Regions from separate parts of the Colwellia sp. 20A7 genome, predicted to be linked through region 3. Evidence: predicted binding sites of a transcription regulator. Region 3 holds the regulator's gene; each other region holds the start of a gene.
The links. Region 3 encodes sigma-54, which starts transcription at its own class of promoters, with help from an activator protein. Its sites were predicted from a motif close to GTTGGCACGNNNNTNGNNT; they were not measured.
Positions count from the first base shown of each region.

Region 1 (8,314 bases), 240 kb from region 3:
CATTTTGACCACTGGCATTAATACCACCAACAACTAAATTACCTTGCGCTAACGCATACACCTTACCATCGACACCTTTTAATGGTGTTAGCATAAGGCTGCCACCATGAAGGCTTTTGGCATCACCTAATGAATTAACCGTGATATCTATTGCTTGACCTGGGCTTGCCATTGCGGGCAAAGTAGCATGTACTGCCACTGCGGCAATATTTTTAGATTTGGGTAACGTTGTTTCATCCATCGTGACACCAAATTGCTTGAGCATATTACTCAGCGATTGTGCCGAAAATTTTATTTGTGCTTTATCACCAGAGCCAGGTAAACCCACCACTAGGCCATAGCCTACCAACTGATTTTCTCTAACCCCTAATACATCAACAATATCAAGCAGTGGACGTGACTTAGCCGCAAGAGTATTAAACGAAAAGCAGCCGATGAAAATACACATTACGGTAAAAGTTTTTTTCAACATAAGGTCAAATACTCAATATTAAAATGGGTTTAAATAACGCGAGAATAAAGATGTAAACCAGCCTGGGCTTGATGCATCAGCAAAGGTTCCTTTACCTGTATAACTAATTTGCGCTTCCGCAATACGTAATGAGGAAATTCTGTTAGCGACATCAATATCGCCTGGTCGGACTAACCCTTCAATTTCTATGTATTCATCACCTTGATTTAATTGAATACGCTTACGGCCGCGAATAACCAAGGTGTCGTTCGATAACACATGGGTAACGCGCACGGTGATCGCACCACTTAAAAAGTTTTGTTGGCTAGTACTACTACTACCATCAAAGCCAGTGCTTGAACCAACACCCAGATTAAAATCTGCAACATTGAGCCCACCAGCAAAGGGTACACCTACATCAATATCGGTGCTTTTATCAAGGCTAGATCCTGCACTTTTACTTGATTGAGTTCGCTCACTAAGTACCACAGTTAAAATATCGCCAACTCGATAGGCGCGTTTATCTGCATAAAGCGAAAACATATACTGTTCACTATAAAGACTACCATCTTCATAATTCAAGCCGACTTGAGAAGCATCCTGCTCAATTTCGTAATCTTCTTTTGATTTATCTTCTTTAATATTAGGACACTTAGGTTCTCCACCAAAAACAGGGCATTGAACATACTCTTGGTCGTAGCTAGAACTACAACCACTTAGTAACAAAATGACGGTAACGATTACGGTAAAATTAAACATAGCAATTACAAATTTTGATTAATGAAGCGTAGCATTTCATCAGCGGCTGATACCACTTTAGCGTTCATTTCGTAAGCACGCTGCACGGCAATCATACTTACCATTTCTTCAACAACACTGACATTAGAGCCTTCAATAGTAAATTGTTGTAAACCACCGTATGCCTCTTCACCGGGTACACCTTCAACGGCTTCTCCTGACGCGGCAGTTTCTCGATATAAATTTCCACCAAGACTTTCTAAGCCGGCAGGGTTAGCAAAATTTACAAGTAACAACTGACCTAGTTCAACCGGCTGAGTATCATTATTTACCACAGCGCTAACCGTACCATCTGTGCCAATAGATACTTTGGTTGTACCTTCAGGTAACGCGATATTTTGTGCTAAAGGTAAACCGTTACCATTCACAAGTAAGGATTCAGCATTAAGTTGAAATTGACCATTACGTGTATATAAAAGTTCACCGTCAGGACTTTCTATTTGGAAGAACCCCTGACCTGCTATAGCCACATCTAACTGATTACTGGTGGTTTCAAAACTTCCTTCAGTAAACTGTTTTTGTGTACCATTAATACGTACACCAGTACCCACTTGAATACCTGATGGTAACTGATTCAACTCATCAGCTTGTGCTCCAGGCTGCTTTTGCACCTGATAAAACAAATCTTCAAAAACTGCACGGTCTTTTTTAAAGCCTGCAGTGCTAACATTCGCTAAATTATTTGAAATAGTGGTCATGCGCAAATCTTGTGCAGCTAACCCTGTTTTACTTACCCATAATGCTGAATTCATTGTTACAACCTTTTACCGTTAACCATTGCCACTAATTAGTTTATTGCCGCTACTTGCTAATTCGTCAGCTGCTTTCATCATTTTGACGTTCATTTCAAATTGACGACTAATATTCATTGTTTTAATCATTTCTTGTACTGCGTTCACATTAGAACCTTCTAGAGCTCCGGTGCGAAGACGTAATTGATCGTCCTGAGCAAGTGGCTGTAAGTTCTCTGCTCGTAACAAGCCATCCTTGCCTTTAATTAAAATTCCATCGGTGCTAGCTAGTTTAAGTTGTGCTTCTTCTGCTATAACGCCACCACCTAAAGGAACTAAATTAATAATACCATCTGGACTGATTTCAATTTCACCAAATTCAGGTAATTGAATATCACCGCCAGCACCCTGTACACGTCTATTATTAACAGTTACAAAGCCATCGGCATCTACTTCTAAATTACCCGAGCGTGTATAAGCAGGATCGCCATTGTTATCAAGCACTTCTAAATACCCACCTTCACTGAGTGCAATATCTAGATTGCGGCCAGTATCCATAATAGGACCGGGTGAAAGATCTGTAGTCACAGGTTTCATTTGTGCATGATAGCGGGTTCGAAAGCCACTACCCGTAACCATCATTGACTGTGCTTGTTCTAAATCGGCTTTAAAACCAGCAGTACTGACATTCGCTAGGTTATTGGCAGTGACTCGCAATGCCGTATTATTTAGTTCCGCGCCAGAAACAGCAGTATAAATTAACTTTTCCATTGCTTATGCCCTTTAGGTATTACTAAATAAGATTTGCATCATTTCATCAGCAGTGCTAATTGTTTTTGCATTTGCTTGATAATTTTGCTGAAAGGACATTAGACCAACTAACTGCTCACTAACATCAACATTTGATCCCATATATGAGCCTGAAAGTAACTTGCCAATCGCGCCTGAATCGGGCTCACTAAACAACGCCGTACCAGAGTCTTCGGTTTCATACCAAACAGTATTATCACCAGGCTGCAAGCCATTAACATTAGCAAACGAAGCCAATGCTACTTGCCCTTGCAGTTTAGATTCGCCATTAGTAAAGGTTGCATATAACTTACCGTCTTCAGCAACCGTCACGCCTGAAAAGGAACCTGACGTATAACCGCTTGCGTCATTTTCATACATGGCAAAACTACTACCAAATTGGGTGGTTTTTACCATATCTAGTTTTAAAGCAACCTCAGCACCACCGCCACTAGCAGTAAACGTTAGGGTGATTTCACGCTGAGCATAGGGATCATCGGCATTATTATCAGCTACCGCTGGTGGCACGGGGTCAACGAAAGCAAGATCTAGTGGATCCATTTGGCCATCAGTATCAAATGAAATAGTCACGACACCTGCTGTTATTGTTGTGCCATCTACATCAACATCTTGCGTACCATTCGCCCCAGTACTCGCTATAGCAGTATCCGGTAAAGGCTCGCCATCTACAAAGTACATTACTTGCCATGTATTTACAGCTGTATGATTAAAATATTGCGTCATAATATGGCTATTACCCAATGAATCAAATACTTCTGTAGATTGTGAAAAATTGTATTGGCTGCCATCGGTAGGATCAAACGTATCAGGGGCTATAGGATACGTAATAAGGTCGCTCGCTGAACTTAAATTACCATTAAAAGAAATTCCATCCGTTGCTTGTGCTGGGATATTCGCACCTTCAATTTTTAAATCAGTTAATATACCAGACACAATACTTGGATCGCCGCCATCATCAGACTCAGAAACACCAAAACCTTGTAAACTACTACCATTGGCATTAACTATATTCAAATCAGCATCTAAACCAAACTGACCCGCTTGGGTGTAGGCTGTTTTACCGTTTTCTGAAATAGCAAAAAAACCTTGGCCGTCAATTGTGATATCGAGAGAATTACCGGTTCGAATTATTTCACCACTGGTAACAAAATCTTCTTTAATATTTGAAACTTTAACACCACCTTGCTGACCACCATTATATACTGAGGCAAATTCAGCATCAGACTGTTTATAGCCTGCCGTAGCCGAGTTAGCAATATTATTACTGGTAACTTCTAACGCAGTTTGCGTACTTTTCAGGCCTGTAAGACCAATATTCAATATAGACATGTTACTTTCCTAATAATTTAAGCTAATTGGTTAATTTCAGTAAGTTCAAAATTACCCAGACCATTAATTTGTAATATAATATCGTCGCTTGAAGCGCCTACAGATACGCGCTCAACGTCGCCACTTAACCAAGTATCTAGTTGTTTAGGTATATTGTCTGTGGTTGTATAAGCACGTACGGCATAATCACCAGCACCTTGGTTATCAAACTCAAAACGTAATGAGCCAGCACCGGTATATGGTAAGTTCTTTTCTTCAACTAGATCACCATTACTGTTATAAAGCTGCACAGTGACAGAATCAGCTGGACTTGATAAATTGACCATACCTGAAACACTGCCCGGATTCTCCAGTGCAATACTATTAGCCAGTACATCAACTGATTCACCCACCATGTTAGTGGCTTCAAGTACCATCAAGCTATTCATATAACTAAGGCTACTGCTGGTGTTTTGATTAATGCTTTGTAACGACTCAACGTTTGCAAACTCAGCAAGCTGGCTCACATATTCAGTACCATCCATTGGTTCCAATGGGTTTTGATTACTGATTTGGGCAACCAATAACTCTAAAAACATGGTTGACATTTCTTGTGCTGACTGGCCATTACCAGTGACATTACTCTCTAAAGCTGCTGCTTCAGTTGTACTTTGAGTTAAGCTATTTATATCCACGTTATTTATCCTTATTGACCTAATTTCAGAATGCTTTGTTGCATGCTATTAACACGCCCCATTACTTCTACTGAGGTTTGATAACTACGACTTGCCGACATCATGTCTGCCATTTCTTCAAGTACATTGACGTTAGAATAAAACACATAACCATCTTGGTTAGAGAGTGGGTTATTTGGTTCGTAACGCTGTTCAACGGTTCGGTCCGATTCAGTAATACCAAGCATATCAACCGAAGCAGAAATAGAACGATCATCAAGATTTGAACTGTATGCAGCTGAAAAAACAGGCTTTAATGCTTTATAAGCACCTGCTTCGCTTGATGCTGCGGTATCTGAGTTAGCTAAGTTTGAAGCAATAGTATCTAAACGCATTACCTGCGCTCGCATAGCGCTTCCACTAATCTCGTAAATAGAATTAAAAGACATATTTTAATCTCCCTTGATAACTTTATGTAGACCACTTATTTTCATATTCAAAAATGTCATGCTTGTTTGAAAATCCATGCTATTACTAGAAAATTTAGCTTGCTCTACGTTTAGTTCAACGCTATTACCATCGCTTGAAGCTTGATAAGGAACACGGTATTGAAGTTGATGTTGTTCAATTCCAGAAAATCCAACTAGATGGTTTTGTGAAAGATCACTAGAGACACTTTCCATGATTTGCTTATAGTTGATATCACGCGCTTTAAACCCTGGCGTTTCCACATTAGCCAAGTTGCCCGCAATAATTTCAGCTCTATCCATCCTTAATTGCATCGAAAATGGATGCACGCCTAGGGATTGATCAAATAATGCCATTGTTGCCTCTACTGTTTGATTCTTGTATGCTCATTTGAAAATAAAAGCATTACGATACAACCTATATAACAACCTTTATGCCAACATTTAAAGAACTTTAAATTCAATGACTTATTATTCATACCATTTAAAAAACAACCAACAAGCGGAAGCTAGGCTTCCGCATAGGAACTACTTATACTTCCTCTATTTTATGCTAGGTTGCTTTATAGGAACTGCGCAAGCGAACGACATTAATTTTGAGCAACAATCTAAACACTACATCAACAAAGAAATAGAACGATTTTTAAGCTATCATAGAGCAACAAGCCAACAACAAAAAATTGATTTATTCATTCCAAAAGGCAGCGAAGATTTACATTGTGCTAACTTACAAATTTCACGTTCGAAGCCGTCGTCAGTGCCTGCAGGTAGAATAAGATTAACCATAAAGTGTGATTCACCCAAATGGCACTTTAGAGCGAGTGCGAAGGTAGATCTATGGATGAATTTAGTCGTAGCAAAACGTGATTTACAACGCGGTGAAATACTCACTGCTGACTTACTTGAGACTCGCTCACTAAATATTGCTAGCCATTTACACGGCATGGAAGTTAATATCAATAATTTAGTTGGTATGCAGGTTCGTCGTAACATAAATAGCGGTGACGTGATAAATCGTCGCTTGTTAGAGAAACAATATTTGGTTAATCGTGACCAGCATATCGATTTACAAGTCTCGACACCAACATTTAATGCCAGCGTTACCGCAATTGCTTTAGAGGATGGTCAGCTAGGGCAGCGAATTAAAGTTAAAAACCTTACTTCAGGTCAAATAGTTGAAGGGCAAGTTATCGGAAAAGGAACAGTAAAAATATTTCTTTAATTTTATTCATAAATTATTTATGAATAAAATGTAAAAAAACACTAATTATATTTAAGTTCCGTCGTTGTATTGTCGCTCTCTTGAGGGTAATAGCAAACATAACAAATTACCTAGGTAAATCTTGCAATGAATATAAGTAACAAACCAAGCATACCTGTTGAACAAAACAACAAGGTGAACAATACCTTAGAGCATTCGCAGTTGCAAAAAAAATCGACCCAAAGCCAACAGGCCGATAAAGCAACGAGTTCAACAAGCCAAGTTAGTGAATTAAGTAAATCTATTGACTCAACTTTTGAAACCTTATCTAGCCAAACTGATGTAGATATGGAAAAAGTTGCCGAGGTTAAAGCGGCAATAGCTAATGGCGAACTGATATTAGATGAAGAAACCCTAATCAATGCACTGTTAGAGCTTCATAGACAATGATAATAGACAGCATAAAATCATTTATTACCAGTCTGAAAAATGACATTGGCAAGCTAGATGTGTTAATTAATGCGTTGGAGTCTCAGTATGAGTTATTAAGTCAACGAGACTCAGGATTAGAGAGCCACAATAAAAAAATGCTGCTAATTCTTAGTAACCTGAATACAACACACCAGCAAAGAGATGATTTTTTGAATAGTCTAGGCTTACCTTGTAACAGTGAAGGATTACATTTACTTTGTAATAAATTGCCAGCACCTGTAAAAAAAATGACGACAGAATTACTTCAAGAGTTAACGATGAAGTCTAAATTGTGTAAAGCATTAAATGAACGCTCTGGCCAATTATTAGCAAACCAACGCCAACTAATGCAACGTTTAACTGGTGGTAAAAATAAAAGCTCTTATCCAGAAATGAATTTTTAGCTTTACTAAGCTTTCAACTGAACTGTTAGCTTCACTAAATTAGCTAAACACATATTCTTTAGAACGATGATCTTATTCAATATTAAGCTAATAGTATTTTTTGCCGCCTAATCAGGTGTCATACAAACTTGTCATTTGCTCTGCTAATGCAAGTATTCCGCACCAGTCACTACTATTTATTCCCCCCTGTTTGACTTTATACTAATCTCACTAGCTATGTGATCATTTCTACTTGCTAAACTCACCAACTACATCGTTATTTATTTAATAATTAGAACAACTAGTTATTGAAATAAACGCCTTGTATTTGACAATTTTTTCTGCCTATAAAATTGTTCACTTAATTAATGAAACCGGTATTAGTTTTAAATAATATTTGTTGGGTCGTCAGGCGTTGGCTTGATCACGATAAAAATCCAGTACTTTAAGCTCAAGCCTTAAAGCTAGCCACTCCATTTCATCATTAAGCTCTTTGCCTAGTAATCCCACACTTACATTGTAATTACACTCCAAAAGCCAAATAATTTGCTTATCGCCAGTTTTACATGATAAATTAACAACGACTTGTATATACAACTAATTCACATTTAAAAAGAGCAGCAATGAACGCTAGTTACTCCTTAACATCAGGTAATATAGGTATGCTAATTAGTATGCCGCATAATGGTCAACTGATCCCTAAGCATATTGCCGATAGCATGACAGAAAATGGACACAATGTTGCCGATACTGATTGGTATATTGATAAATTATATGACTTCGCCACAGCAATGGGCATTTACACATTGGTCCCAAAGTACAGTCGCTACGTTATTGATTTAAATAGAAGTCCAAGTGGTGTCGCTTTATACGCTGGTGCCGATAATACCGAATTATGTCCAACAACCGCTTTTGACTTATCGCCTCTTTACCTTGACGGTAAAAATCCTACCCCAGAAGAGATTACAGGTAGAGTCGAGGATTACTGGCAGCCATACCATCAAGCGCTAGCAGATACTT
Region 1 covers NZ_CP047130.1:284,539-292,852, reverse strand. Annotated here, with positions in the region: gene GQS55_RS01225 (flagellar basal body P-ring protein FlgI) at 1-472, opposite strand, end outside; gene GQS55_RS01220 (flagellar basal body L-ring protein FlgH) at 491-1,210, opposite strand; gene flgG (flagellar basal-body rod protein FlgG) at 1,216-2,001, opposite strand; gene GQS55_RS01210 (flagellar basal body rod protein FlgF) at 2,020-2,751, opposite strand; gene GQS55_RS01205 (flagellar hook protein FlgE) at 2,764-4,119, opposite strand; gene GQS55_RS01200 (flagellar hook assembly protein FlgD) at 4,137-4,793, opposite strand; gene flgC (flagellar basal body rod protein FlgC) at 4,805-5,221, opposite strand; gene flgB (flagellar basal body rod protein FlgB) at 5,225-5,596, opposite strand; gene flgA (flagellar basal body P-ring formation chaperone FlgA) at 5,703-6,461, shown strand; gene flgM (flagellar biosynthesis anti-sigma factor FlgM) at 6,588-6,890, shown strand; gene flgN (flagellar export chaperone FlgN) at 6,887-7,315, shown strand; gene hutG (N-formylglutamate deformylase) at 7,918-8,314, shown strand, end outside.
Region 1: flgB (flagellar basal body rod protein FlgB) is a predicted target of sigma-54. The motif match lies at 5,663-5,681, and genes of this name have one in related genera.

Region 2 (8,314 bases), 310 kb from region 3:
TTGGCTTTTTCAGGATCTAACCCTATATTAAATTGATCGTACCAACGAAACTCAAAGCGGGCCTTGCTCATCGCATTATCGCGAATTTGAGCACCTGGGTGACCTTTGGCTAAATCCCCTGCGTGAGCAGCAATTTTATAGGTGATTAAACCTTCTTTTACATCTTCTTTATTGGGTAAACCCAAATGTTCTTTTGGCGTTACATAACAAAGCATTGCGCAACCGTACCAACCAATATTGGCAGCACCAATACCTGACGTAATGTGGTCATAACCTGGTGCAATATCTGTCGTTAATGGCCCTAACGTATAGAAAGGGGCTTCACCACAGTGCTTAAGTTGCTCATCCATGTTGGCTTTAATCATATGCAGTGGCACATGACCCGGGCCTTCAATAATAGTTTGTACATCATGTTGCCATGCAATTTTTGTTAACTCGCCTAATGTATGTAATTCAGCAAATTGTGCTTCATCGTTAGCGTCTGCAACTGAACCAGGGCGTAAACCATCACCTAATGAAAATGAAACATCATACTGTTTTAAAATTTCACAAATGTCTTCAAAGTGCGTGTATAAAAAGTTTTCTTTGTGATGCGCTAAACACCATTTCGCCATGATTGAACCACCGCGCGAAACAATGCCTGTTACTCGCTTCGCTGTCATAGGTACATAACGCAATAAAACGCCAGCATGAATCGTAAAATAATCGACACCCTGTTCCGCTTGTTCAATTAAGGTATCGCGGAATATTTCCCAGGTTAAATCTTCAGCTACACCATTTACTTTTTCAAGCGCTTGATAAATAGGTACAGTGCCAATTGGCACAGGTGAATTACGTAAAATCCATTCACGGGTTTCATGAATGTTACGACCTGTTGATAAATCCATTACTGTATCTGCACCCCACTTAGTAGACCAAACCAGTTTTTCAACTTCTTCTTCAATAGAAGAGGTGACTGCTGAATTACCAATATTGGCATTAACCTTGATTAAAAAGTTACGACCAATAATCATAGGTTCACATTCAGGATGATTGATATTGACTGGAATAATAGCGCGACCGCGAGCAACTTCGTCACGAACAAATTCAGGGGTGATTTTTTCCGGAATGCTGGCACCAAAAGACTGACCTTTGTGCTGTTGCAATAAAATATTGTCTTTTACGTCTTCACGTTTTAAGTTTTCACGAATGGCGATATATTCCATCTCTGGCGTGATAATACCTTGGCGGGCGTAATGCATTTGCGTTACATTTTTGCCTTGCTTGGCGATACGTTTTGTTGGTAAATGCTTGAAGCGTATATCGTCAACATTTTCGTCATCAAGTCGTGCTTGTGCAAATTTTGAGTGAGTTTCAGTAAATGGCTCTACATCACCACGGGCATCAATCCATGATTCACGTAAACGAGGAATGCCTTTGTGTACATCAATATCGACATTTTCATCGGTATAAAATCCTGATGTATCGTAAACACAAAGCGGTTCATTTTTTTCGTAAACAGGGCTGTCTTTACTACCGTTAACTAAAGTGTCGGTTAGGGTGATTTCACGCATCGCTACTTTGATATCGTGTATTTCACCCTGCACATAAACTTTCTTAGAATTTGGAAAAGATTGGTCTGAAACATTCTTTAAAAATGCTGCTGCCGATTCACGTTTTTCACGTCTGCTTGGTTTGTTTTTTGAGGAGGTGTTTTTTGTGAGTATGTTTTCTGATTGATCGTTCATGGTCGCTACCTATTTTAATACATTAAAAAAGAAGCGGAATGACAACAATAAAGGTGTGTAATGAAGAAAGTTACGTCAAATAGCCGCAACTTTCTCTTGTTCCCTACGCAGATACTAATCTGTTCAGGTATTACGGATCCCGCTTACGCGATCTCAGCCTTTGGCACTCCGACAAGTTTGCGTTATTAGCTATGCTAGTAACGCGGAAAGATTCTAACGCGATGCGAATGTAGTAAGCAAGTAAAAGTTGAAACGCTATTTTAAGTGGTTAATGCTAAAGAAACGAATGAAAAAATAAAGATTACCTTTATATCGGTTAACTTTAATCGCTGTTTTTCAAAGTAAAAGTTAAGTAAACTCTACACGTTAAAAAATTAACATAGTAAGTATTATACAGGAGTACTGCATGGCGTTTGATTATGGTTCCATAGATTTAGGATTAAAAAATCCATTTAAGAAAGAGGGCGTCGCCACTGCTATTCGGGGGATCATTCAAACATTATTAGGGGTATATTTATTAATTACAGCCGCTAGTTTAGTAAAGGAAGATGCCGGCACTGGTTGGATATTGGTGATCTTTGGTTTATTTTTATTACTTGGCGGTCTTCGTGCTACAGGTGGTGGAATTTATGCCACTATGCGATATTTTGTTGGTCGTAATCATCCTACTTCACTAGCGCGAAATTTTAGTAAGTCAGAATTAAGTACTGCCGAAGAAGAAGCAAAATATGTCGCGTACAATGCTAAAGTGTTGGAGGAAATGCTTGTTGGACGTAAAAATAGTACTTTTGTTGAGCCACAAGGGTTTTTAGCTAGGTTATTACATACCTTAATACCCAAGTTATTATTTATGCCTTACCCAATTCGCAACATGTCACAAAAATTGTTTGCTGCTTGGGTTCAAACTATTACCGCATTAATTGCCTATAGCTTTGTTGCTTTCGTCTCTCTGGCTGGTTTTGCGGGCGAAATTGGTGAATTAACTTTTCCAATATATTCAACCTTCTTAATGCTATATTTACTCTTAGTATGGAGAAGTGCAGGCCAACCCATTGCTCGAGATGCTGAAAAAAATATCAATTCTTTAGGGACGGGTAATTTAGTTAAAGTCATTGCTTTGTCGTTATTGTTACCTGTTGTGATTGGTGCCATATTGTCATGGATTCTGGCATCAACAGATATTACTCCTAAGGAAATCAATGACTGGTTGGTTAATTTACCTAGTTTAAATACTGCTTTATATTTCATAGCTTTATTTACTTTAGCAATTGCTTGTACGGCTATCATTTTATTTATGGTACGCAAACGATTAGAGCATGCTAACCCTAAAGCTGAAGTTTCTGAGTTAAGAGAGAATTGGCAAGAATCAGTTCACCCTAATGAAATATTTATTAATTTAGACAATTTAGTGATGGCCAACCGTCGTTATAAAGAAGTGCCGAACCGTGTTTATAAAGAGCTTGATCCACAGCTTGAAGAGCAAGTCGATGGTAAAGGTGGCTTTAAAGGAGAGTTGCTTCAAGAAATTCAGCCTAAAGTTAAAATGATGGACTTAGGGGCTAGTTTTGATCTAGCACGTTTAATCACGTTAATAAGTGGCAATCTTTTATTTATATTGTCAGTGATTATCACTTTTTCATTAGCTTATTCAATTGTTGATGTTTATCAATTTATTAAAGCTGCAGCGATAAACTCTACTAGTGATTTATTGAGTGATGCGTTGTTTACGGATTTTTCTAATTTGTTGATGTCTGCTTTCCAGGTGTTTTTGGTGGGATACCTTATTCGATCGTTTGCTTTATTAATGACGAATGTAGCGCATTTATTTTTTGCCGAAATTCAATTTGAATCGCTATTAGTTTACTTTAAGTGTGAAGGTACTTTTACTGAATCTAAAATAGCGACAGGTACAGGGATTCATGACAGTACTCGTTCTGAAAATACGCTGGTTAGAAGTAGTATTACTCCGTGGATTATTACATCAAGAATAGTATCGACAACTTTTGCTGATACAGGGATGAAAAATTTAGAACATCCAAGAACTATTCTTGAAATGCATAAAAATGACGAAGAATTAGCATCGATTAAAAATGATATTATTTCATTCTTAAAAGATAGAGAATCTATTGCTGCAATTACCAGTGAGCGAGATTTGGGAAATGCTTCACAAATTCATCAACTGAATCAACAAACACGTGCGATGCCAACACAAGAACGCATTGAGCAAGATGAGGAAGCGGCAGGTTATTTAAGACAAGAGGAAAATATGTCTGACGATAACAAATTGTCGTAACTTTTTTTTCATCCTATAAATGCGACAGAATTAAGTGGCATTTATAGGTTCATAGAAGGATAGTCAGTTTAATTTTTTTGCTAGTTGACTGTTTTCTTGCTGGTTTATGACTTTATTCGTTCCCTTCATCGTTACATCCATTAAATATTGTCGATGTGATTAAATAATAGTCGTCGAGTTTTTTTACACACTATCAGTGTTTCGTTAACCTTAATATTGACCTGCAGATAAAGTGATTGTAAATCAACGGCTTGCAATGTTGGCTTGTTTTTTGCTTTAGTGGGTGATGATTTATTATTAACAATAAATATATCAATTGTTTACCCTTTGTTTAATACAATGGACGAAACAAAGTTTACTACTATTATCATTAACGGTAATGAAATAAATAATTTATATCTCAAGGAAATAAAAATGAAAAAAACATTTATCGGCGCAGTATTCTTATTAGCTTCTTCTTCAGCATTTGCAGGCTTAATCACTGAAACAGGTACATTTGGAACACAAGGTAGTTCAACAGATGTACCTTTAGGTACTTTAAGCGAAACAATTTCTATTAATGCTTTTGATACTCAATTAGGTACGCTTACCGGTGTTGATATTACAGTATTTGGTCAAATTGATACCGTAGGTACTTCTACAAACACAGCTACCGCTAATGGTCGTGCTGACGTTGCTATGCATATTCAAAACCCATGGCAGGTAACGACTTTAGCAGCCGATGGTTATGTATTCCAAGCGTCAGCTTTTAATTATTTAACAGATCAGAGCTCAGCAAGCGGTTTTGATATGGCTTCGGGTGATACATTTAACTTTTCATTAACTTCAGGTGAATTGAGCTCTGCATTAACTGGCGTTAATCTTGCTGCCTTCACTACTGGTTTAGCAGTAGATTTTAACTTCTCGGGTCTACCTATCACTGCCTTATCAAACGTTTTAGAATCAGGTACTGGTGATTTCGTAAATAACGTAGCAACAGCATCTTGGGGTAAAGTGGTAGTTAATTACACGTATTCAGATAGCCCTGCTACATCTGTTTCTGAACCAGGTACATTAGCTATATTAGCATTAGGTTTAGTTGGCTTTGCTGCTAGCCGTAAGAAAAAAGCTTCATTATAAGTTTTTTTAGCGAGTTATCGTAACGTTCTATTTTAAATACCTAACCTTAGCAATAAGGTTAGGTATTTCTTTTTAAACTGTTGTGATTTTCGTCATTGCTATTGTTATCGTCTAAAAATGTTATTGTCTAAAAATGTTATTGTCTAAAAATTTTACACGTGTTATTTCTTTTCTTCGTGCTCTTCATCATCAACACATCCAAATTCACATAAACTCATAAAATACTGTAATGACAAAAAATAGCTTAGTTATGCTGATTATACCCGAGCAACATATTCTGGCACTTGCTTAACGTCAGTTGTTAATTAGTCGTTATATTTATCTCTAACGGTTTTCTAAGCGATTAAAGTCTAATAACCCAGCTGAATTAGCTTGATTCTTTTTATACCAAAGGTGTAATTGATCAGCGTATTGCCAAAAGTTAGGATCAGTACGTCGTATAGCAAATTTATCTTTAAGTTGGCTATAATCTTCCTCAGTTTTTATACTTTCCACTGCGCTGACAAATGTAGCCAATTGTTGATCACTTACTTTAAAAAATGCATTAGGGTATGTACCTACTATACCTGCCAGTACTGTTAAATTGTCTTCTGCAGGGATGCGTCGTTCATCTTCGGAAAATAAGTGGGCAACATTGCTATGTGCACTATTATTGATTAACGTGTAAACACTGCTACCATGTTCCCCATTAACCATTAAGTAACTGACTTGTGGTAAAATTGATACTGCTGAACCAGTCATACTATTAAGGCGTTTTAGCTTATATTCATTGGTATTACTATTGTCTGTATTAGCTAAGTTATAAGCATTAATATCACTATTATTAGTATGTTTAGCTACTTTTTCTAATAACTCCTTTTTTGAATCTTTTGTTGTATAACTAATATTAGTTTCTGGTAATTGGTGAAAATTATCGGAAAATATATAATCTTGAATATCTTTTGAGGTATTTCTATACCAATGTTGATGTACTTTTTTACGATCTTTTTTAGGTAAAAAAGCAATGAAATTACTCTCGGCTTCCATACGTAAAAAATCCATATATAAACGTGTTTTTAATTGATGACTTACGTTGCCATAAACATCAAAACCAGCAACCAATAAGTAGTGAATACGCTCTAATATAGGGTAGGTAATAAACCATGCCGTTTTTGGTGTTTGACCAATAAAACCTTTTAAGACTGATGCACTATCAAAATGTCTGAAGATAGTTAAGGTGGCGTTTGGATTACCTTCTCCAGACCAAATCAAATTAAGATCGACATCATTTTTTTTAAAATTAATTGATTTCATATAATCTAGTTTACTTTTTACATAAGCTTTTTCACGATTAGCATACGAGCGCCAATATAATAATGAGAAAGTTTTATCGCTAGTAGCCGCGGGTAATTGAAGTAAATTACTTTTGTTATCAAGGAAGCTGTCTGAATGAAAATCGTTAATATAATCTGGATCAGCAAATAATACCCAAAAATGATCGTCTATTACGTTTAAGGCGACTTGCCCACGACAAACAGGACCTTTAATAAAGTTCATAATAGAGAACTGTGCCTGCTCTAATAAAAATGTGTAACGTGATTTTGTTGGTATATCTCGAAAAGTAATAAAGGGGTTTGACGCATTCTTTAACTGATAGTCAGGTAATTTTGCTACTTGATATTGTGGTGAGATAAACAGTGTATTTAGATAGTTTAATTTATCTAAATCAAAAAGATAAGGCATATGACGTTTAGCAATAATAGTATCGTGTTGTTTAAGTAATCGATAATAAACTTGTTTCGGTATCTGATTATCGGTGTCCTTGGTCACATGTTCATCGTCAGTAAAGGGTGAATCAAAAGGTCTACGAGTATTAATAACGCTAGTAGGTTGCCCAGGAGGTGTACTTGAACGAACGAGCTTAAAATAACTTTGGCTATTTTCTTTAAAATATAGGTTGGCAAGGTATAAATGTTCAAACAAATAACGTGAAACAAGCTGCTGTTTATTATCATTTTGATTTAACCAACTTTCCCATTTATTGATTATGTCTTGCTCTTTTGGGGTTGCCTGCTTTGCTTTTGGTAATTGTGCGCCATTTGCTATCCAAGTTGTTAATTGCTGATGCTGTGTAGTATTTAATGCTGGTAGTCCATAAGGCATACCTGCTAACGGATAGTTATTTTTGTATTGTTCAAATTCTTCTATAGTTGGGCATTGTTGCTCTCTATTTAACGAAACATCAAAACTATTATCTAATAATGTTGTATTTGGTAATGGGTGCTGCTGTTTCAGTTGTAGCATTTGATACATTAAACCGGCGTTGGCATTGGCTATAGGTGTTTGATCACGTTCATTTAATACCGGAAAAAAGCCTTCTTGACGTAAAGAGTTAAGTTGCCCGGTATCGTGAGAGGTTAACGTACTTATGCTATGCGATTTTTTAACTGTAAGTAAGCGCTCACCGTTGTATACCAGTTCTTTGTTTGCTCCGCGCTCTAGGCCCGCGAGATTTTCCATTTTTAGCTGACATGGAGCATCAAAGCAACCATGACAAACTACACATCGGTTTTCGATAATAGGTTTAATGACTTGATTAAAATGTATGCTTTCTTTAGTCGATACCTTCTGAGCTGGTATACGATTTTCTACACTGGCAGCACCGTAAAGGTTGTCGTATTCAATAAAACTGATAGTGGCACAACCGCATAGAACAAAGAGTAAAAATAACCAATGATAAAGACGCATAAAATTCCTCGGCAAGTAGCCGTTTAAGAAAAGCTAATGATTTAGCTATTAAATTTTAAGCGTGGTAACGTCATCTGTAAAGGTGGAATGTTGTTGTGAGATCAGAGGAGAGTATAGTTTAGAGGTTTGAATGCAGGGCAAGATCGTTATAAATTGATACAAACTCAGGAAACAACTATGATGAATAGGCGAATAACGTGAAGGTAATATTTTTAAAAGGAAAGTTATGCACAATCGATTTTTAGTAGGCTTTATATTTTTTTATCTTTTTATAGTTGTTCCCACTACCTTTGCAAATTCAACAAAGTCTGCCAGTACGAAGTTAGATTTTAAAAAATATAGCATTACAGCACCATTTAAGGTCAGTTTACCCATTATTCCATTAGATTTAGTGAATGGAGAATCCTCGTCTGATGAATTAGTCCTTATTGGGGTCGATAAACTGAAT
Region 2 covers NZ_CP047130.1:218,928-227,241, forward strand. Annotated here, with positions in the region: gene thiC (phosphomethylpyrimidine synthase ThiC) at 1-1,727, opposite strand, end outside; TPP riboswitch at 1,811-1,908, opposite strand; gene GQS55_RS00910 (hypothetical protein) at 2,134-4,020, shown strand; gene GQS55_RS00915 (PEP-CTERM sorting domain-containing protein) at 4,435-5,139, shown strand; gene GQS55_RS00920 (fatty acid cis/trans isomerase) at 5,464-7,866, opposite strand; gene GQS55_RS00925 (FG-GAP repeat domain-containing protein) at 8,093-8,314, shown strand, end outside.
Region 2: GQS55_RS00915 (PEP-CTERM sorting domain-containing protein) is a predicted target of sigma-54. The motif match lies at 4,279-4,297, and genes of this name have one in related genera.

Region 3 (8,314 bases):
CTACTGAAGCCTGCCCTTTAGGGTTAGCTCCTACATCAAGTACTACCGCCACATTAGTCATGGGTGATGCTATTGCCGTTGCCTTACTTAATGCCCGCGGATTTACCGCCGATGATTTTGCTTTATCGCACCCCGGTGGTAGTTTAGGAAAACGCTTATTACTACGCTTGAGTGATATTATGCATCAAGGCGATCGTATACCAATTATCTCAGAAGACGCATTAATCAAAGACGCCTTAGTAGAAATGTCGCTCAAAGGTTTAGGTATGACCGGCGTTGTTAATGCAAATAAACAACTTGTTGGTTTATTTACTGATGGTGATTTACGTAGAATTCTTGATCTGAAAATTGATATTCATCAGGACAATATAACAACCGTTATGAATAAATCGCCTACGATGGCTCAAGCAGATATGCTAGCAGCACAAGCGTTAAATATAATGGAAGACAAAAAGATTAATGGTTTAATTATTGTTGATGAAAAACAAATACCTATTGGTGCAATGAACATGCATGACTTATTAAGATCAGGAGTTCTTTAAATGGAAAATATCACTAACACTATTAAAAATTCTACTACACTTTATGGGGATGTTTCACTAGATGTATTAGAGCGTGCAAAAAAAATAAAATTACTCGTTTGTGATGTTGATGGTGTTTTTTCTGATGGTCGTATTTATTTAGGTAATGACGGAGAAGAACTCAAAGCATTCCATACTAAAGACGGTTTTGGTATAAAAGCACTTGGCAGTAGCGGTGTAGAAGTTGCAATAATAACAGGTCGACGCTCGGCCATTGTAGCCAACCGAATGTCAGCTTTAAATGTTAAACATATAGTACAAGGACAGGAAGATAAATTACCTGCACTAATGACCTTAGCTCAACAACTTAATTTAACACCTGACGAAATAGCCTATATAGGAGACGATATCCCAGACTTAGCATGTATTTTACACGTTGGTTTAGGTATTTCAGTATCCGATGCCCACCCGGCTGTATCAGCAAAAGCTAATTACATAACCTTTATTAATGGTGGCTTTGGTGCAGTGCGAGAGGTTTGCGACTTGATAATGCAATCTCAAGGTACTCTTGATGATGCTACAGGCACGAGTGTATGACACGAACAAATTTTTTAGCTTTTTTATTATTGTTATTAGCCGCAACGGTTTACGGTATAATTGAGTGGCGACAATCGAAAGTAATACCAGGTGAAGTAATTGACAGTGAACTCACGCCAGACTTTATAGCTGAAGCACTTAAAACCGATATTTATACCGATTCAGGGGTTCTCTCACATGCAATTATTGCCGACAGAATGGAGCACTATGCCAAGCTGGAGGTGACACACTTTGAATTACCTAAGTACACTTTGTATCCCCAAACATCATCAGTAAAAGCAAATACTACAAGTACAGACTTACCGAATATAGCTTTAACTAATGATGATTTAACAAAAAACTCACCTTGGAAGCTTAGCGCTCAAGAAGCAACGCTATATAAAAATAATAGGGTTATTTTAAATCATCGAGTACACTTAAGTGCAACCGATAAGAATAGTTTAATACAAGAAATACATTGTAAATATTTAGAGCTCGATTTAAATACTAATATTATTAGCTCAGACCAAACAGTAATGGTGCAAGGAAAAGACTTCACTATGTATGGCTCTGGTTTGATAATTGACTTAAACACTAAACAGATGACATTAACCGAACATGTACGTACTATTTACAAAAAAAAGAATGGTTAATCCCTTAATGACAATTAAAACAATTAGCACAGGTTTATTACTAAGCTCACTACTACTCACGTTAGCGTTACCCGTAAGTGCAGCCAAAAAAGACCTCACGCAAGAAATCACTATTAAATCGAAACGTCAATCAGCCGATTTAAAAAACAAAATAGCAAGCTATTTAGATGACGTAAGCATAAATCAAGGTTCTATCTCTATTATTGCTGACATTGTCCAAGTTTATAGTCAAGTTGATGAGAAAACTCAACAAAAATACGATACTTATCTTGCTAAGGGTGAGCCCGCTGTTTTCAAACAGCAGCTAGAAGATGGCAGCTTAATAAGCCTACAAGCTAATGAGATAACCTATCAACCAGATCAAAATATCATTACCATTTCAGGTAATGCACAAGTGCAGCAAGCGGGTAGTAAGGTGACAGGTGAAATAATCACTTACAATACATTAAATGAGAAATTAGAAGCCATCAGTAGTGATAATGACTCAGTCACCACTATTTTGCAGCCAGCTCAAATAAAAGCTCAACAAGATAAGAAAAGTAATGACAGTAACAAGCAATAAAAATAACAGCGAAATAAACAACTCGATTTTGATAGCCAAAAATCTATCAAAATCTTACAAAAGCAAAAAAGTTGTTAAAAACGTTAGCTTAACCGTAAGTTCAGGTCAAATCGTGGGGTTATTAGGCCCTAATGGTGCAGGAAAAACCACGTCTTTTTACATGATTGTTGGCTTAGTACCTAATGATAATGGTCAAATAATACTTAACGACGAAGATGTTACACTTGCGCCTATGCATGAACGTGCACGTCGAGGTATTGGCTATTTACCTCAGGAAGCATCTATTTTTAGAAAACTGACCGTTACTGAAAATATTATGGCAATATTACAAATTAGAAAAGGCCTTAATGAAAATGAAAGGCAAATGAAATTAGAGCACCTGCTAGAGGAATTTAATATCAGCCATATTAAAGACAATTTAGGCATGAGCTTGTCCGGTGGGGAGAGAAGACGCGTAGAAATCGCCCGTGCTTTAGCTGCAGATCCACAATTCATATTGCTTGATGAACCTTTTGCAGGTGTAGACCCCATTTCAGTAGGTGACATTAAAAAAATAATTATTCATCTTAAAAAACGTGGTCTTGGTATTCTAATTACTGATCACAATGTTCGTGAAACGCTTGATGTATGTGAACATGCTTACATTGTTAGTCACGGCGAAATAATAGCAGAAGGCGATTCTAATCAAATTCTTGCTAATCAAAAGGTAAGAGATGTATACCTAGGCGAGCAATTCACGCTATAGTTAACACATATAATAAATACCTATACTATACTTACGCTAAGTGAGTAACTATAAATAATAATAACAGGAATTAAGACAACGTAGATGCGCCCAACTCTGCAACTCCGGATAGGACAACAACTAACCATGACGCCACAACTGCAACAAGCGATCAAGCTTTTGCAGTTATCAACGTTAGAGCTTCAACAAGAAATTCAAGAAGTACTTGAAAGTAATCCCCTGCTTGAAATTAATGATCAAGAAGCCTCAGATAACAATTCAGAGGACAGTGGAAATACACTTGAAGAAGCATTTTCAGCCACAATTGCTGAACAATCTACTAGTGATGGGAGTGAAGATTCATCCGCCTCTATTGATGAGATAAGCACTACTGAGGCGATGGAAAAAAATGACATTCCAGAAGAGCTGAATATTGATACAACTTGGGAAGAGAGTTACAGTGCTGGCACGTCAAATACAGGTGCAATTAGTAGCCCAAGTGAAGATTACACTTATCAAGGTGAAACAATCGATTCAATACAAGACCACCTTTTATGGCAAATGGAGTTAACACCTTTTTCAGAAACCGATCGCACTGTTGCTATCGCCATTATAGAAGCCGTTGATGAAGCTGGTTACCTTACGGTATCAAGTGATGAAATTTTAGAAAGTGTTGGTATAGAAGGGCTTGAACTTGATGAAGTTGAAGCAGTATTAAAACGTATTAATGTCTTTGACCCTGTTGGTGTTGCCGCTCGCTCAATTGCTGATTGTTTAATTATTCAATTAAATCAATTTGATCCTGAAACCCCCTACTTAAAAGAAAGTAAATTAATTATCAGTGAACATATTGACTTGCTCGGGAATCGTGACTATCGTCAATTAATGCGTAAAACACGCCTTAAGGAAGATCAATTACGCGAAGTGATGCGTTTAATACAAAGTTTAAACCCTCGTCCTGGTGACGTTGTTGTTAAAAGTGATGATCAATATGTTATCCCTGATGTTTCAGTAGAAAAGAAAAATGGTCGTTGGGTTGTGGAATTAAATCCTGATACTGCTCCTAAGTTATCAGTTAATCAGCAATATGCAGCCATGACAAAAACGACAAAGTCTTCGAGTAATGATGGCCAATTTATTCGAACAAACTTGCAAGAAGCTAAATGGTTTATTAAAAGTTTAGAATCGCGTAATGACACATTACTCAAAGTATCTAACTGCATTGTACAACGTCAACAAGGCTTTTTAGAGCATGGTGCAGAAGCTATGCGACCTATGGTTTTAAATGACATCGCTGAAGCTGTAGATATGCATGAATCAACTATATCTAGAGTGACAACACAAAAATACATGCATACGCCAAGAGGTATTTTTGAATTAAAATACTTTTTTTCAAGCCATGTTAGTACCGAAAATGGTGGTGAATGTTCATCAACAGCCATACGTTCATTAATTAAAAAACTCATTTTAGCCGAAACACCAGCTAAACCGCTTAGTGATAGCAAAATGGCAGATTTACTAGCACAGCAAGGAATTAACGTTGCAAGGCGCACTATAGCTAAGTATCGTGAGTCTTTATCTATACCACCGTCAAATCAACGAAAGAGTTTACTATAACCAGCGACTTTATTTTCTGAACTTAACTAGAGAAGGATATACTTATGCAAATTAACCTTACTGGCCACCATGTAGAAGTAACTTCATCATTACGTGATTGTGTTGACACAAAATTCGCTAAATTAGAGCGACATTTTGATCACATCAATAATGTTCACGTTGTACTTACAATTGAAAAGTTAGAGCAGAAAGCTGAAGCAACCATACATTTAAAAGGCAGTGAAATTCATGCTTCAGCAGCGAGTGCTGATATGTATACTTCGATAGATACTTTGGTAGATAAATTAGATCGCCAAGTACTTAAATACAAAGGCAAAATAACACAACATTAGCTTTATCAATTATAATTATGACACTACAAAATATATTAACACTGAACTGCACGCGATGTGCAGTTCCAGTTCAGAGTAAAAAACGTTTACTTGAACTAATTTGCCAACTTGCCGCCAATGAACTAATCGACTCTAACCCAACCGATTTGTTAGATAGCTTAATGAATCGAGAAAAAATGGGCAGTACGGGTATTGGCAATGGTATCGCTATCCCTCATGGCAGACTAAACAATACAGACAAAGCCATCGCTGTATTTTTAACTACTGAACAAGCCATCGATTTTGACGCAATTGACAATAGACCTGTTGATATATTCATTTGTCTATTTGTACCAGAGGGTAATACACAAGCGCATTTAGAAACATTACAGAGTATCGCCAAGTTATTTAGTGATCGTAAAACAGCTAAAAAAGTGCGTAAATGTACAAACCAACAAGAAATGTTTGATCTTATTCAACAAACGGCTTAAAAAATAAGTTGGAATACATTCCTGCACAGTCAAATTTAATAACCCTCTTATTCACGCGGAACTTGAAAATATGAAGCTTATCATTGTTAGTGGCCGTTCTGGCTCAGGTAAATCGGTTGCGTTAAGGGTATTAGAAGATTTAGGTTATTATTGCGTTGATAATATCCCTGTTAATTTACTCCCGGCATTAACACATACTGTAATTAATGATTATGATAATGTCGCGGTAAGTTTAGATGTTCGTAATCTGCCTAATAACCCTAAAGATATTGTTGAAATCATTGAATATTTACCCGATGCGGTTGATGTAACAACATTATTTTTAGATGCCGACGATAATGATTTAATTCGTCGCTTTAGTGAAACAAGACGCTTACACCCACTAATCAAAGAAAATATACCTTTAGACCAAGCAATATCACTAGAGAAGAAGCTGTTAGCGCCTATTTCTACCAATGCAGATTTATATATTAATACCAGTCAATTAACGCCACACCAATTAGCTGACTTAGTTCGAGAACGAATTCTTGGGAAAAAAACAGGAAATATGGTACTCGTAGTCGAATCTTTTGGTTTTAAACATGGCATTCCTACTGATGCTGATTATGTCTTCGATGCACGTTTTCTCCCTAATCCTCATTGGGAAAAAGAATTAAAGCCCTTTACCGGTTTAGAGCAACCAGTCAAAGACTTTCTTTCTAGCCAACCTATTGTGACAAAGTTTATTTGGCAAATTAATAGTTTTATGATGACTTGGCTCCCGCATCTAGAACGTAATAATCGTAGTTATGTTACGATTGCGATTGGTTGTACTGGTGGCAAACATCGCTCTGTTTATATTGCTGATTTACTAGCAAAAAACTTTAGTAAAGAACAAAAAAATGTACAAACTCACCACAGAGACATTAAAAAAACCAAAGAGTAAAGCTTATTATGTCTATTCAAAAGCATAACAATGACGATCTCACTCTAAGTAAAGAGTTAACTATAATTAACAAGCTTGGCTTACATGCGAGGGCTGCAAGTAAATTAGCAGTACTGTGCCAAAAGTTTTCAGCCCAAATAACGCTATCACTTGAAGAAAAAGAAGCAGACGCTAATAGTATAATGGCCATTATGCTATTAGCTGGTGGACAAGGAAAAAGAGTAACAGTCACTGCACAAGGAACCGATGCACCAGCAGCATTAGAAGCAATAAGTCAGCTTATTGAAGATAAGTTTGATGAAGATGAATAAATAACCTGAACTCGACTTAATAAATGCTCCTCAAATAGCTGTTTTTCCTGACTTCATAATTAAATTTATTTGTAATAGACTAGCTATTGACCCGAAATTTTCCTTACTTCTTTCTGCTCTAAAGTAGAAGCACTATCAAGCTAGAGTATAGCAAAAGTAATATTTTAATAATCTCAATTAATTAAGAATATCTTAAACCAAATTCAGGTTAAATAAGTAAAAAAGCTGAAAGAAGCACTAAGTTACGATAAACTTAGCCACAATCAAAAATATTAAGTCTATTAAACACCCCTTCTCAAGTGTTTAATAGCGTTGGTATTTATCATTCCCTACGTTCAAGTAAGATATCTATGCCTGACCTAATAGAACAAGAATACATTCAAGAAAGACTACACCAAATCAATGAAGCACTTGATAGCGGTATGTTTGTCTATGTAAGAAAATTATTACAAGACATGTCTGCTTATGATCTAGCGCTATTCCTTGAGTCATCTCCTGCTAAAAGTAGAGCCGTGTTATGGCAACTTATCGATGCTGAGCACCATGGTGAAGTACTTGAAGAACTAAATGAAGAAGTACGAAAAGGTATTTTACAAAGCATGCGGCCTGAAAAATTGGCTGCTGTTGCGGAAGGCATGGATGTTGATGATTTAGCCGAAGTATTACGTACCCTACCAGATACAGTTTATAGAAAAGTTCTTGATTCTATGGACTCACAAGATAGAGCACGCGTCGAGACCGCCTTATCTTATGACAAAGAGACCGCTGGCGGTATCATGAACACTGATACCATTACGTTACAGCCTGAAGTGAGTGTTGATGTAGTGCTACGCTACTTACGCCTAAAAGGTCAGCTACCTGAAGCAACAGATTCATTTTATGTTGTCGATAGAAGTAACCACTTTATTGGCGCGGTATCATTAGCCTCCATTATAACCGCCAACCCTGAAGTTATAATTTCAAAGCTGATTGATGAGGAAATACAAGCTGTACAAGCGAATATGAGTGAGCATGATGTTGCACAATTATTTGAAAAGCATGACTGGTTTTCTGCTCCTGTTATTGATAAAAAAGGCCATTTACTCGGTCGTATCACTATTGATGATGTTATTGATATAATTCGTGAAGATGCAGAACATTCCATGATGAGCATGGCTGGTTTAGACGATGAAGCAGATACATTTGCTCCAGTATTAAAAAGTACAAAACAACGCTCTTTATGGCTAGGGGTGAATTTAATTACCGCCTTATTTGCAGTAGCTGTCACTAGTATGTTTGAAGGTCTATTTCAGCAGTTAGCAATATTAGCAGTACTTAATTCGTTAGTGCCGAGTATGGGTGGCGTTGCTGGTAATCAAACGTTAACCTTAGTTATACGTGGTATGGCATTGGGCCATGTAGGTAATAGCAATGCTCGCGCGCTCTTACATAAAGAAGTCGCTATCGGCTTCCTCAATGGCATAATTTGGGCTTTGTTGATTGCTTCAGTTGTCGCTATTTGGAAACAGGATTTAATGCTAGGAGTCGTAATAGCTTTCGCTATGTTGATGAATATGACCGCTGCAGGTTTAGCCGGTGTTGCTATTCCATTATTACTTAAGCGTTTTAATATTGATCCTGCGC
Region 3 covers NZ_CP047130.1:526,175-534,488, reverse strand. Annotated here, with positions in the region: gene GQS55_RS02290 (KpsF/GutQ family sugar-phosphate isomerase) at 1-542, shown strand, start outside; gene kdsC (3-deoxy-manno-octulosonate-8-phosphatase KdsC) at 543-1,118, shown strand; gene lptC (LPS export ABC transporter periplasmic protein LptC) at 1,115-1,750, shown strand; gene lptA (lipopolysaccharide transport periplasmic protein LptA) at 1,758-2,312, shown strand; gene lptB (LPS export ABC transporter ATP-binding protein) at 2,293-3,057, shown strand; gene GQS55_RS02265 (RNA polymerase factor sigma-54) at 3,142-4,653, shown strand; gene hpf (ribosome hibernation promoting factor) at 4,698-4,985, shown strand; gene ptsN (PTS IIA-like nitrogen regulatory protein PtsN) at 5,003-5,455, shown strand; gene rapZ (RNase adapter RapZ) at 5,526-6,380, shown strand; gene GQS55_RS02245 (HPr family phosphocarrier protein) at 6,389-6,691, shown strand; gene mgtE (magnesium transporter) at 7,042-8,314, shown strand, end outside.

Region 4 (8,314 bases), 500 kb from region 3:
GCCGCCGCCGCCAAGCATAATTTCACCAGCGTCAGATAATCGACGGGCAACAGCAAGAATTTCTTTTTGTGCAACTTCTACTTCACTAATACGTACAGGACCCATTGCATCAAGATCATCGACTAGCATTTCAGCCGCACGTTTTGACATATTGCTAAGGAATTTCTCTCTGAGTGCTTCATCAGCACCTTTAATAGCTTTCATTAGTGCGTCTTGTTCAACTTCTCGCAAGATTGCTTGCATACCTCTATCATCAACATCTGATAGATTTTCAAATACAAACATTAGGTCTTGGATTTGTTGACTCATTTCTTCGTCGTTTTCTCGCATCGAATCCATCAGTGTGCCTTCAACATTCGTATCAAGATAGTTCATTATATCTGCAGCTGCTTTCAAGCCACCCATTTTAGCTGCCTGAGCACCCGCTTGGCCTGCAAATTGTTTTTCCATAATTTCATTTAATTCTTGAAGAGCAGCAGGTTGTACTTCTTCTAAATTAGCAATACGCATCATTAAATCTAAACGAACTTTGTCGGTAAACTGACTCATGATTTCAGCTGATTGTTCAGGTGCTAAATATGAAAGCACGATCGTTTGAATTTGGGGATGTTCATTTCGAATAATATTAGCAACTTGCTTAGAGTCCATCCATTTTAAAGAATCTAAACCTTTGGATGCTCCGCCCATAATAATCTGATCAATCAGGTTACCAGCTTTATCTTCACCTAAAGCAGCAGTTAAAGCTTTACGAACAAAATCTTCACTTTGAAAACCAATAGTAGAGAAGTTTTGAATATCATGAATAAATTGTTTATGTACTGCGGTGATTTTCTCTTGGGTGAAATCTTCCATTGCGGCCATAACAGTACCTACTTGCTGTACTTGTTTAGGCTCTAGATGTTTCAATATTTGAGCTGCATCTTCTTCAGATAAGCTTAACAAAAGAATAGCAGCCTTCTCGCTACCTTCTAACTTATTAATATCAAAACTTGGTTTTGTTGCGGTAAGTTCTCCGCCTACGCTTAATTCATCACTCATCTTCGGTTAACCAACTTTTAACTACTTGCGACGACAATTCAGGCTCATTAGCAACTAACGCTCGAACCGCTTTTAATATATCTTCATCACGATGAAGGTCTGGTAATTGTAAGCTACCATCAGCCGCAAAACCAACATTGCCTGCATCAAAGTCTGACGTTAGCATATCCATGGTTTCATCACCAAGATCTATATGACCATCAAGTGATTTATCACCGTAATCATCTGGTGAACTATCAGGATAAATTAAGCGTTTCAACATTGGGCGAACAACAGCCATAATTAAAACTATAATCACTAATGCGGCCATCAACAGCTTTGATAATTTCAAAAACCACAGCTGTTCCCACATTGGTATCACGTCAGTTGCGCCAAGATCAATGCGATTAAAAGGAATCGTAATAACTTCTAAAACGTCTCCTCTTTGTAAATCAAAACCAATGCTTCCTTGCAATAAACGTCGAATCGAGGCAATTTCAGCTACATTTCTTGGTACTTTAGCAACTGCGACTGCTGGTGTTCCTTCGGCTTCAGGGTCAATTGGAGGAGCTATGCCATCAACATAATCAAGTGCGACAGAAACACTAATTCTACGTACAACACCTGTTTGCTGTTTCGTATGACTAATCGCTTCATCAAGCTCATAGTTTTTAGTTGATTCACTATGCTTTCTAGTTGGCGTTGACTTTGTTTGTTGACCTTGTGCATCTTCAGGAATACTCGATTCAAGTGGTGGTTGATTAGTTAAAGCACCAGGTATGCCACCTAATAGACCACCAATAGTACTATCTTCAACTTTCATTTCACTACGAAGTGCAGGTAAATCAGAATTATAACGACGAGCTGTTTCTTCTACATTAGTAAAGTCCATGGTTACATCAACTTGCGCAGTGTAATTACCTAAGCCAACAACAGGAATGAGTATATTAGAAATTTTATCCATATATTCCTGTTCACGCTTTTGTTCAATATCTAATTCATTACGCGAACGAGCAGACACTGAATTTTGACTGCCTGAATTTAATAAACGCCCATTTTGGTCCGTTACCGTAACACGATTTGGACTCATGCCTTGAACTGATGAAGCAACAATATCAACAACAGCATCAACTTCTTCAGCCGAAAGTAAACGTCCGCGCTGTAAAGTTAGTACTATTGTCGCTGAAGGGTTTTTCTCACGACGGGCAAAAATATTTTCTTTTGGAATGGCAAGTAATACCCTTGCACGAGAAACACTTTGTAATTCTTCAATGGTTTTAGCAATTCGCTGTTCTCGACCATACTTTAAACGTTCTTGCTCGACACGCTGACTAACACCAAACCCCATATCTTGCATTACCATATCTTCGCCTTCTGTCGCTTCAGCTGATAAACCTTCGCGGGCTAATAATAATTTTATGGTTTGGTATTCATCGCTTGGTACTGACAGAGTGTTATTTTCTTGACGGTAATCAACTTTACTGGCATCAAGAAAATCCATTGTTTTAATCAGTTGTTCTGTAGGTTGTTTGGCTAAAAAGCGATATTCAGGTTCATTCGCAAGAATAATTACAAACACAGAAATAGCTAAACAGATAGATAACGCCACTACTAAGGTTATTTGACGTAACGTGTCTGCATCACCTAAAGCAGCGGCAAAGCCTGATTTTTTTTCTTCAATAGCACTATCATCACCATAATCATTGGCAATCATTGAACTATTGTTATCTGTTGCTACTATTGAATTTGTTTCAGCCACTTTACTTCTCCGCTTACTACTTTATTTTTCATACTCACATTTAAGTGAGAGTAAATCATCAAGAGCAAGGCGCTTGAATGAGTAATAGCTGGCCTATTGCGATTGAAAGCAACGCCGCTATTGGTTATTTAATTCGCTTAAATTACACTGGCATGCTCATAATTTCTTTATAAGCTTCAACAAACTTATTACGTACCTGAACAGTGGCATCTAGGGCTATACCAGACTTTGACGATGCAATCATCACATCACCTAATGTCACGCTGCGATCGCCCATTTCAAAAGCCATTTTTTTAGCACCAGTATCTTGCTGTAGTTCATGAACTGTTTTTAATGCGTCAGTGAGTAAGTTGCCAAAATCATTACTTGATGAATTGACCTTCCCTGCAGAGTTAACACCTGGTATACCTTCCATATCGCCACCAACAGCTGGAATTTTATTACCAGACGCTTGTAATGACATACTTTGCATTTGTGCGAATAAAGAATTAGTGCTTATGTCCATAGGAGTCTCACTTGTGTCAATTTTTTGCTATAACGCAATAAAAATTATATATAACTAGTGATTCTGCAAGCATGGTGCCAATTGAATAGAAATTAAAAATGTAGTAGCGCATATAACCATAAAGTAAATTAAAACAAATAGTTATAAAAACATCTAATGATTAAAAGTGATAGGTATTGAAGACAAAATAATGTCAGTTGTCTAAATTAACAACTGACATTGAAAGATTAAAACTGAATTTACGCGGGGATGTTTATACCTGAATCACGCATTTTGGCAATTTTATAACGCAGTGTTCGCGGGCTAATGCCTAAACGTTCGGCAACTTCTTTTCTACTACCATGACAAGCTTGTAAGGTATCTAAAATTATTTGATTTTCTTGCAGCTTTAATTCACTACCTAATTTATCATCGGGTGCAATAGTATTATCAACTTCATTTACACTCGCTGTTTCAAAATTTTCAATCATTAAATCACTTGCATCGATAACTTGATTACTTTGTAAAATTAATGCTCTTTGGATTACATTATCAAGTTCTCGCACATTACCCGGCCAACTATAAGCATTTAACTTACTTCGAGCCGCAGTAGTAAATTCAACAACTTGTTCACCATTTTTTTGGCAATAACTCACCACCATATGTTGCGCCAACGGTATTATATCATCAGGTCGTTGTGCTAAAGGTAGCCAAGTTAATGGAAAAACATTTAAACGGTAGTATAAATCTTCTCTAAAGTCGCCCTGCTTTACAGAGTCTTTAAGATTACGATTGCTCGTTGCAATAACGCGTACATCTAATTTTATCGTTTTTCTGCCACCTAAACGTTCTACTTCACGCTCTTGCAATACACGTAAAATTTTAGCTTGTAACCCTAAATCCATCTCAGTGATTTCATCAAGTAAAATTGTGCCTCCTTGAGCCTGCTCAAATTTACCGGGACACGCTTGAATCGCTCCGGTAAAAGCGCCTTTCTCGTAACCAAATAAAGTGGCTTCTAGCATATTTTCAGGAATTGCAGCACAGTTAATGGCAATAAAAGGCTGTTGTGCTCGAGGTGAATTATTATGCACATATTGCGCTAACACTTCCTTACCTGAGCCACTAGGGCCAAGCACCATAACCGATGCCTCTGTTGTTGCCACCTTACGCGCTAAACTCAATAACGCTATACTACTTTTATCCGCTACTATCGGCGTGTTTTTATCAACTTCTGATAATGGTATGTACTGACTTATCATATTTAATAACACTTCTGGCGAAAAAGGTTTAGCAATATAATTACAAGCACCGTGTTTCATTGCTTCAACGGCATCATCAATAGTGCCGTAGGCTGTCATTAATAATACAGGTAAGTTAGGGTGATTATTTTTAATGTTTTTTAATAAAGAAAGCCCTGACATTCCACCCATTTGTACATCACTAATAACAATATCAACACTGTGATTTTTTAGTAAAAGCAAAGCACTTTCAGCTGAGTCGGCTTCAATACACTGATAATTAGCTAAAGTAATAGTATCAATCAATGCTTCGCGTAAACCAGCATCATCTTCCACAACCAATATTTTATGATGACTCATGAGACTTCTCCTGTTGGTTTGCATTTTGTGCTGATTTGTCTTCACTAGTTTTATCTAGTAACGGTAACTTAAGACAAAAATGAGCGCCTTCTCCGGCTTTACTTAAATAATTTACTTTACCTTGATGTGCTTCAACCACCGACTTAACAACAGCCAACCCAAGCCCAGTTCCCTTATGGCTAGAGGTATAAAATGGTTCGAATATTTTGTCTATATTTTTACTGTTAATACCGGCACCATTATCTTTAACACTAATATAAACAGTATTACTCTGGCTATAAATTTGAATGTTAATAACGGGTTGCTTAACTTGGTTTGAACCTGTCGCTTGTAATGCATTATGAATTAGGTTTTGTATCGCCCCTGTTAACGCATTTTTATTAGCTAAAATAAAATGATCATTATTAGGTAAACGAATATTTAATTTGGCGTTAGCTTTAGTAATTAACGCATCCATTGACTGTGTCGCATCATTAATCAGTTCGTTAACTGACAACGATTGAACAACTTGTTCATTACCACTTTTAGAAAATAGAAGCATATCATTAACTTGTTGCTCTAAATCATGTAATCGAGAACCCAACTTTTCTTGGAAACTAACACGAGACTCATCAGAAAGTTTTTTATTCGATAAGTTAGCGCTATATAACATTGCAGCAGAAAGTGGTGTTCTAATTTGGTGTGCTAATGTTGACACCATACGACCCAAAGATGAAAGTCGTTGTAATTGACCAACTTTATCTTGTAATAAGCGCGTTTCCGTTAAATCGGTAATCATGATTAACTGCCCTGGTTGGTCACCTAAACTCGCAATTTCTAATTTAACGCGACGACCATCTTTAAGGGATACTTCATGCCAATCATCGGCTCGAGGTTTAAATGAGCGAGCAATAACACTAAACCAAGGTTGTCCTAAAATAGGCTCATCAAGTAAGCCTCTAGCGACTTTGTTAATTTTTACAACTACGCCATTTCCATCAAGCATAACCAGGCCTGTAGGCATCATTTCAATCAGTTGATCTGCCATTTCAGCGTAATTTGACTGTTGATTTTTTTGTTGCAGAAAATTTACGCCAATATAAGACTGTTTTTTTGACGCCACCTCATTATGGGGGAACTGGCTTTGAGCTGACGGACTCTGAATGGATTGCTTTTTGGACAGTTGGGCACGCAATGACGCTAATTCGCCAGGGAAAGTCTCTCTTTCTAACAAGGTTGGGTCTGCCAATGTATTTGTAGGCAAAAGGATCTTTACAGAGTTAAAACAATTATTAGCAATAAAATGCTGTGCTAGTGCCATAAAATCAACGTCCAAAATAAATTTATATCACGTTGATTAAAGCATTATACATGCCATAGTTTTTATTGTTATTTATCAGTATCTTGTGGTGCATCAATTGCTAAAAGCACACTGTCAAAGGATTGGCATTAGCTTTATCAGTAACTTTACTTGTAGCGTAAATATCAACCTAATTTATTCTATTAGAAAAAAGACATCTGAATTTCAACGACAACAACTTGTACTTTGATATATCGTTAAGATGGTTTTTGTAAATTGTATTTACGCATTTTCTCAACAAGCGTTGTTCTGCGCATACCTAGAGTTTCTGCCGCGCGAGCTACAACATATTGATGTTTGACTAACGACTGAGAAATAAGTGAAACCTCTAATTCAGCCAAGTATTCTTTCAGGTTTACCCCATCATTTGGCAATAAACTCGCATTTGAAATACCGTTATGATTTTTGACTGCTAAAGCATTATGCTCATTCTGATTAAGACCATTAACAAACTGATTATTTTCATCAGACGTTCCTTCATCAGTGCTGTCTTCATCGTCATCATAATCGAAGCCACCAAACAACTCATTAATAGCTTCTCGCTCTCGTAATTCCTCAGGGTATTCGGGCGTATAAACTTCGGCATCAATATGTTGATATTTTTGTGGTAACTCGGCTACATCAACAATTTGATCGCCATACATAATTAACATGCGTTCAATTAAATTGGACAACTCACGAACATTTCCGCCCCAAGAATGCTCCATTAAGGACTCAATGGCTTTATCAGTAAAACGTACTGTTCTTTTTTGTTCTTGCTCGAAACGAGCGAGTAATTCTTTTAATAATAAAGGAATATCTTCTTTTCGATCTCGCAATGCTGGTGTTTCAATAGGAAAAACATTCAGGCGATAAAATAAATCTTCGCGAAAACCACCTGTTTTAATCATATCTTCTAAATTTTGATGGGTCGCTGCAATAATGCGCACATCTGCTTTTAAGCTTTTACTACCACCAACACGTTCAAAAGTACGCTCTTGCAGCACACGAAGTAACTTCACTTGCATTGGTTGCGGCATATCGCCGATTTCATCTAAAAATAATGTACCACCTTCAGCTAATTCAAAACGACCTTTTCGTGTTGAAATAGCACCAGTGAAAGCCCCTTTTTCATGACCAAATAGTTCGCTTTCTAATAATTCAGCAGGGATAGCACCACAGTTAACAGGGACAAAAGCGCCCTTAGCTCGTTCAGATAAATCATGAATATTACGCGCAACCACTTCTTTACCGGTACCTGACTCGCCAAGCACTAAGACACTCGCAGGGTTTCTGGCCACCTGTTCAATTAAAAAGCGCACATCATTCATTAACTTACTTGTTCCCACCAAAGAACGAAATAAAGCACTTGAGTTAAGCTTAGGGCCTGTTCGTGGTAACTTATTGTGATATTGATGACAATGATGAATAAGTTCAGTTAATTGGGCGTAGTTTAATGGGGTACTTAAACTAGCAATAACATTACAATAACCATCCAAAATATTAGCATCGACAACATCATGTAACAGAAAAGGGATTTTAGGATTAGTTTCAACCAGCTTTATTATTTCAGGTGATACCTCTCCAGAAATAATTACCGTTAACAAGTGCTCACTTTCTTTAAAGCATTCTTCTACGATACTTGGAGGACACTGAATAAAGTGCTCGCCAATAAAAGACAAGACCGTCGCCACTTGATGAGAACGACTCACATCATTATCAATAATAAGGATTTTTTTGTGACCTTGAGTATGATGTATTGAGTTCATAAGCAACTGTTAATTATACCGATTAGAATTATACTATTCATGATTCTATCAACTAGCGCTAAATAGGCAACAAAAAATTGACACTATAAGTCATTATTTTGTCACTTAATAGCTCGATTAAATAGATAAAATGCATTTAGAAAAAAGACATTCGGTCGATAATAAGTATAAGCATTAATTTTGCTACTAATTATTGAAAATTTTTAGACATATAATCAAGTGTCAATAAATACTGGCACAATATATGAATAGTGATGATAAACCTATTAACTTAATGGAAAGTAAAATGCTAATTTTAAATGGTAGTGCCGAGTATATGTTAACAAATAACGAACACGTTCAAGGTAACAGATATGGTTTTAATAT
Region 4 covers NZ_CP047130.1:1,024,645-1,032,958, reverse strand. Annotated here, with positions in the region: gene fliG (flagellar motor switch protein FliG) at 1-1,038, opposite strand, end outside; gene fliF (flagellar basal-body MS-ring/collar protein FliF) at 1,031-2,731, opposite strand; gene fliE (flagellar hook-basal body complex protein FliE) at 2,919-3,281, opposite strand; gene GQS55_RS04465 (sigma-54-dependent transcriptional regulator) at 3,521-4,861, opposite strand; gene GQS55_RS04460 (sensor histidine kinase) at 4,848-6,161, opposite strand; gene GQS55_RS04455 (sigma-54 interaction domain-containing protein) at 6,398-7,948, opposite strand; gene GQS55_RS04450 (hypothetical protein) at 8,193-8,314, shown strand, end outside.
Region 4: fliE (flagellar hook-basal body complex protein FliE) is a predicted target of sigma-54. The motif match lies at 3,345-3,363, and genes of this name have one in related genera.